3 regions of the Bacillus sp. URHA0034 genome follow, and region 3 is predicted to be linked to each of the others. Evidence: riboswitches for the same ligand, from Rfam matches in the RefSeq annotation. Region 3 holds a riboswitch; each other region holds the start of a gene.
What was found. A riboswitch is a leader RNA that binds a small molecule or an ion and turns the genes downstream of it on or off. The one in region 3 is predicted to bind cyclic di-GMP.
Positions count from the first base shown of each region.

Region 1 (2,271 bases), 1.8 Mb from region 3:
TATCGAAAAGGCGGCTCAGTGGTTAAAGATGATGGAAGTTCACCAATTTATAAAAAAATAGCCAAAAAAGGCGTGAAAACTCACGCCTTTTTACTTCATATGATTTGGGAGCCAGCGGCCAGTATCTACACGCTGTTCATCCTCATCTTCGATTCTATTCTTAAAAGCTTCCTGAGTAACAATTAATTCTTCATCTCCAATGGCTTCCTTTACATGCTTTTCTGTTAGGCTGTCCTTTGGGAAATTACCTGGATGATTTTTCTTTTTGTGTTCAAAATGTTCTCCACGTGCCAAAGTTAACACTCCTTTCGTCTTCGCATGTAGTTTCCCCCAACATTCCTAAAAATAAATTGGAATCATTTTTCCAATTTAACTATAGTGCTGCAGTTGGTATAATTAAAAAAAGTCAATAGAGCGAAAAGGAGGCATTTCTTATGGATTTTTTTCAGATTTTGTCAGAAGACCGAATAAAAAAAGCGTATAAAGATGGCGAATTTGATTCACTGCCTGGCCTGGGCAAACCCATGCAGCTTGAGGATTTATCCGCAATTCCTGAGGACTTGCGTATGGCTTATAAAATAATGAAAAATGCGGGTTATACAGAGGATGAAGGACGCATACGTCAAGAAATGGTGGTTATTGAGGATTTACTGAAAAAATGTGATGATAATGAAAGGGAGAATCTTCAACGAAAATTAAATGAAAAGCTGCTAAGGTTTAATCAGTTAATGGCAAAAAGAGGAGTAAAAACAAATTCTTCCCTGTTTAAAAACTATGAGTTAAACATACAGCGTAAAATAAATAAATAATATAGTTGGTTTGGTGCAGTAGGAACTACTCATCACCAGCTTTTTTTCTTGTTCAACAGGTTTGCACATTCTGTCCAATAAAAAGCCAGCAACCACCATAAAGGCAATAGGAATCGAAAAATTCAAAACATGAATTAAGGTCATTTTACATTCACACCTTTTTTGAATTTTTTTATTTTAAGCATATTCACCTGTTGTTTATAATTAAGACAAATTTAACCTTCATAAACAAATTAGGGAAAATTTGTAAATGAAATGTGGTTATTTGTAGAATTATAGGGGAATTTAATTTAAAAAGTTGCTAGAAAATTAGTAAAAAATGACAAAAAACAACACATTCCAATTGTGGTAATCGATATAATGAACATATCACAAATGATTAAGTAAAAAGACCTAGATATAAACGGTTGGAAAAAAGATCACATTACTTAAGTAGGGAAAGCAGAAAAGGGCAAACCTGTTGAAAAGCAGGGACGCAAAGCCGAGGATCTAAGGCAGGAAAGCAGCTGCTAGGATGGCCGGGTTACCTGGAATACAGCGGTATTTTGGGAGTGAGTAGAATGGTGATTACTGAAAAAGAATTGGATGTTGTTGATCAGGAATGGATGGAGCTCATTTTAGAGGCAAGAAAAATTGGACTCTCCATCGAGGATGTGCGCAATTTTCTTACTCACGATGATTTAAAATCATCAGCTACATATTAAAAAAAAGCATTCTACAAAAATAAACGCTTTTGTAGAATGCTTTTTTTATTCATTATTATTTTGATTAATCCGCCACTTATTAAATTCGAGAAAATCCTTGAATTGCTCTTTTGAAACACCGGAATTCATGGCTTCTTTGACAAGATTCATCCAATCCGTATCTAAATCATCCTTATTGATTTGTTCGTGAATTAGATGCTCGACAGGAAGATTTAATACGCCGGAAATTTTCTCCAGAAATTGAATAGAAGGGTTTTTTTGTAAGTTTCTTTCTAATGAACTTAAATAAGATTTTGCAACTCCCGCTTGCTCAGCAAGTTCGGATAGTGACATCTTCTTTTCTAAACGATATTTTTTAACGCGATCACCAATCATTCAGTCTCACACACCTACATTTTAGTTTTTTCCGATAACTAGTGTCATTATGTTTTAATCGGACAGATTCTTTACATATATTCTATCAAAAAGTATGAACAAGTACCATATTAAGAACGGACTATTATTACAATATCATGAACAATGTGAATAATCTCCTAGACCTAGGACCTGTTGAAGGTATGTTTTGAAAAAAAGACTCAATAGCGTTAATATTAAATTGTTGCCATTATAGTATGAAAGAATAATGTTCTAATCAACACTATAACGAATAATCTGAATGTACATAAATATAATCAAAAAGGCAGGGAATCAGATGATTGTATTAAAATCACAACGTGAAATTGAAGCAATGAAAAAGGCAGGAGAAATACTTGCAGCCT
Region 1 covers NZ_JBWCDK010000002.1:1,947,600-1,949,870, reverse strand. The annotation lists gene hutH (histidine ammonia-lyase) at 1-61, shown strand, start outside; gene ACZ9EE_RS11370 (hypothetical protein) at 91-303, opposite strand; gene ACZ9EE_RS11365 (DnaJ family domain-containing protein) at 435-809, shown strand; cyclic di-GMP riboswitch class I at 1,250-1,340, shown strand; gene ACZ9EE_RS11360 (anti-repressor SinI family protein) at 1,370-1,513, shown strand; gene ACZ9EE_RS11355 (helix-turn-helix domain-containing protein) at 1,559-1,888, opposite strand; gene map (type I methionyl aminopeptidase) at 2,205-2,271, shown strand, end outside.
Region 1: it holds a riboswitch for cyclic di-GMP, as region 3 does, so the genes downstream of both, ACZ9EE_RS11360 (anti-repressor SinI family protein) here and ACZ9EE_RS03120 (hypothetical protein) in region 3, are expected to answer to the same signal.

Region 2 (2,271 bases), 3.1 Mb from region 3:
TTTCTATAGTATAAAAGATTCCTGTCACTTTGTGAAGAATTATGTCTTATTTTATCGTTTTTTGTCGAATTTCATTTGCGTCGAATTCTAAGAAGTTATGAAATTGAGTGTTTGGCTTATCTTACATGATATTTATGAAAAAGTATTTCTACTACAAAACAAAATGTAATAGAAGTTTCATCCAACCGAAAACTGCAATCCATAACGGAACACTTAAAGACGTACCCCACAATAATCCAACTAATAGATTTCCTTGCTCGTCCATAATTATCCACTCCTATTAATAGTTGTAGACCTCCATTATGCATTTCCAATGTGTTTATACTACTATAAATGAAAACGGTTACAATATCAATGGGGTAAATTGTGGAATCTTGAAAATATTATTGTAGGATTTTGGGGAGCTAAGGGACGGTTCTCCTGCTTCTGAGCAGGAGAACCGTCCCTTAGCTTCGTAACTTAATTTGATTTTAATAGGAATTTAATAGTTTTTAATCTGTTAGTAATAGTTTGATAACATTCCTCCATTATGATTATTACCATAGCAATACGAGGAGGACTATTTGCAAATGATTAAATCTAAATTAATGGGGATAATTTGTTATCTCCGTAAACATCATAAATATAGCTACTATACAGATAAGTGTGTAACATGTGGAAAGACAAAAGATCATGAAATCCCACGAAACTAAACAAATTCAAATTCAAATAACTAGTACCACTGAGGTAAGTAATGTTAAAAGGAATTCCATTACTAAGTGGAATTAAAAAGCAGGCATAAAGGGTCGTTGAAATACGACTTTTTATGCCTGCTTTTTTTCAGTAGGTGTAAATTCTGCCAATTTCACATTCGACAAATCCCGACATGACAAATCTGTTAATATAACTTTGTTACTAGTACTAAAAGGTCGGAAAAAGGCAAACTATATCGAAAGATTGGGACGCAAAGTCACAGATCTAAGGTAATTTTTACTAGGATGGCTGGACTGCCCGGCAAGATAAGGGGAGACTTTTTAGTGTATAAGATTTTTAATGTTTTGTTGTGTGCACTGTTAGTAGTGCAGTTCATTCCTGGATTTGGAGGGACCATCGTTAAGGCATCTGCTGAAGCTGATCTCGTGAACGATGATTTTGAAGCTTCTGATTTGCCAAGCAGCCCAACCAATGTTGCAACAGGAAAAATTGGCAATTATAATGTGTCAATTACAAGTAACAAAGGGGCATCCTGGGTATTTAATCCTAGTGCCAACTATATACAGGTGGCAGATGACCCGCTGCAAGTGAACCACAAGGTTTTAAAGATAGTAGACAATCAAGGTAGTGCTTCCGACCAAGGTGGGTCCACCCGAATCTATAACAACAGTTTTACAAAGCAAACAACGGGAACTGTTGTGGTTGAATATGATTTTATGGGTGACACATTTGGTTCAGGTACTCCATCCAACCGTTTTAGATTGACAAACGCCGGTGTGAATACGGCGATGGTGTCACTTGAAACTTACGGAAACAAACTAATCTATCGTACGTCTGACTCTACTAATCAAACTCCGACTCTAGTAGAATCTTTACAGCCAAAAACTTGGTATCATGTAAAAATCCAGGCAGACCTGGATCAGCAAAAATATGATGTTTCAGTTAGCGGTGGTGCAAATGCTGAGCTTAAGGGCTTACCATTCTATCAATCTGTAACAGATTTTGGAAACTTCGATGTTAACACAGGAAATAGCTCTACATCGACGATCTACTTAGATAACGTTCATATTTATAATGTACCATCTATGACAGAAGTTTCGACTGTTCAAACTGTACCAGTTGCTCCAACCGGATTAGGCGCGTCTGCGGAAGATACAGCTGTTCATCTTTCGTGGAATCCCGTAAGCGATGCGGCTTCTTACAATGTGAAAAGAAGTACAAATGCAGCAGGTCCATTTGATACCATTCAATCAAATGTAACAGAAACGGCCTACCAGGATTCTAGTTTGGAAAATGATACTACTACTTATTATTATGTGGTTAGTGCTGTCAATGAAGCTGGTGAAGGAACAGAGTCGTCTGTCGCTTCTGTGAAGACCGGAACGGTGCCTGTTGAACCTCAACCGGAAGTAGCTCAGGAATATCTTGTCAATGATTCTTTTGATGGCTCTGAATGGCCTACTGCGCCAACGAGCACAACATCTGGGAATATTGGCAGCTATGCCGTTCAAATAACCAGTAATAAAGGTACTGCCTGGGTGTTTAATCCGAACGACAATTATGCACAAGTTGTAAGTG
Region 2 covers NZ_JBWCDK010000002.1:3,304,698-3,306,968, forward strand. The annotation lists cyclic di-GMP riboswitch class I at 908-994, shown strand; gene ACZ9EE_RS17950 (pectinesterase family protein) at 1,017-2,271, shown strand, end outside.
Region 2: it holds a riboswitch for cyclic di-GMP, as region 3 does, so the genes downstream of both, ACZ9EE_RS17950 (pectinesterase family protein) here and ACZ9EE_RS03120 (hypothetical protein) in region 3, are expected to answer to the same signal.

Region 3 (2,271 bases):
TTTCTTTACCAACAAACTCAACCAAAAGGGATCGACTGAAAGTATTTAGGTCTTGTACTCTTACCTCATCCAAATATACCGAATTACCGACCAAGTTTTGAGAAAACCATTGAATGATCCCTTCTGCCGTTAAGAGCCATTTGAAGCCATTTTGATTATAGATTGGATAAACAGAATACATTTTACGGTTAATGACGGTAAGAATATCCTTTAATTTTGCATCTTCAAAATAATAAAAAACTGGCTTAGTAGCAATGGAAAGGGCAGGCCTTGGTTCATTAATCTTGGAGGCTATCGTTTCAATTTTCTCGACTACGCTCAGGTGTGGTTCAGCAATATAAAACCCTTGTTCAACTTTGTCATGAACAATCGAGTTTCTAAGTCTGCCGAATATTTTTAAATCATCATAATGTTTTCTTATGATGGAATGCATCGGAAAACCTAATCTTAGCAGTTCCGTGTATTTGTCAGTTTTTGCATTTTTAATATTTTTTTGCAGCCAAGTATGAATTTTATTAAAAGCCACTTCAAAACGTTCAGATAATTCATTATCTGTTATTGTTGTCATGCTCTAAACCCCTCTTTTATGTCTTATTAAATATGAATGTTTGATACTATTTTATCTATATACCCAGAATAAAAAAGGAGGAGTCCTAATGATCTAGGAACTCCTGCTTTTATCGTCAATTATCTTGTTCTATTGTCTACAGATTTAATAGGGTCTTACGCTTTTTTCGATCATAGAGTTCTAAAGCAACTAAAAATAACTTTCTTTTCATTAATTCCTGTTCCAACAATCTTAAGTTTTGGTCCCACTTATTTAGTATGCTTACTACATATGCCTCTACGATATTTTCGTCACTAACTTCCTCCAATTCTATATCTAGTGCTTTTTCATAAGTAAGAGCAATCAAAATATAAGCCTCCTAAAATATATTCTATTTTAGGCAGCTCAGCCATCATAGTTTGAAACCTTAGACCTGTAGCTTTGCGTCCCAATCTTTCGAGTGGTTTGCCTTTATCTATCAAATGTTTTAACTAATTAAAGTAAATTAATTATATTACATATATTTCAAATGTTTCAAAATAAAATCACACAAATTTCGACATTAACAGAAAAATTTGAAAATCAATTGGAATTGATTGAAAAAGGAAATATCTTCATGGTTGTTTTTTAGTATATGTAGCTGTACAAATTTATAGTATTGCGATTATAGTAAATTATGATATTATTTTAAAAAAAGAGAGGGGTTATCAAATGAATACAACATACTCACCGACAGCATCAACGAAAACAAGAGCTCTAGTCATCAATGCACTTTTCATCGCATTAACCCTAGTGGCTACAATGTTTATCAATGTAAAGCTCCCCATTATGAGTAACGGAGGACTCATCCATCTGGGTAACGTACCTCTTTTTATAGCAGCCTTGGTTATTGGTAAAAAAACAGGAGCCATCGCAGGCGCTTTTGGAATGGGCTTATTCGATTTAATCTCTGGCTGGGGAGCATGGGCGCCGTTTACCTTTATCATTGTAGGTGCAATGGGCTTTGTAGCCGGTCTTATTTCTGAAAAGGTACCGGGTAAAAGGATCCTGGTCCATTCACTAGCTGTTGTCGCTGCACTGATTATCAAAATCGTGGGCTACTATTTTGCCGAAGTGATCCTTTATGGTAACTGGGTTCAGCCATTCGGCTCCATCCCTGGAAACTTTTTGCAGGTCGTCATTGCCGGTATCATTGTCGTCCCTCTTGTAGGACGCTTACAAAAACGAGCTGGAACGATGTAGTTCTCTGTTGTAGTACCCGTTCTCGCAGGTATAAAACCAATAGTCGCAATAAAAAAAGCGGAGTAATTCATAAATGAATTAGCTCTGCTTTTTTATTGACTCGTGGCTTTCTAATGTAAGACAAATCTGTTACCGTGAAGGTAACGTAACATTTCAGCACTTCTTCCTTGATCCACCATCCTTAACATTCTACCCGAACGAAATAAAAGCTGCCATTGCTTGGCAGCTTCTTTCCTGTTAGTGATAAGCAAGTCCACAAGAACAACGATTTTCTCCAAATAAAACATGATAAGATGCCGGGAATTCCTGATTGACTCTTTGGACTTCCCTAGCAAATTCCCTGCTATCCTCTGGTACCGGCGACAGTGCATCCGCTTTTTCTTGGGTGTCAATATTAGCACCCGGTGGAACGAAACTGTTCGGTGGGATGCGAACGCCATTTGTTACGACCGCATTATAAGAAATGAACGAGCCTTTCCCGA
Region 3 covers NZ_JBWCDK010000002.1:187,422-189,692, forward strand. The annotation lists gene ACZ9EE_RS03115 (CBS domain-containing protein) at 1-568, opposite strand, end outside; gene ACZ9EE_RS03120 (hypothetical protein) at 705-914, opposite strand; cyclic di-GMP riboswitch class I at 944-1,027, opposite strand; gene ACZ9EE_RS03125 (ECF transporter S component) at 1,259-1,789, shown strand; gene ACZ9EE_RS03130 (LbetaH domain-containing protein) at 2,027-2,271, opposite strand, start outside.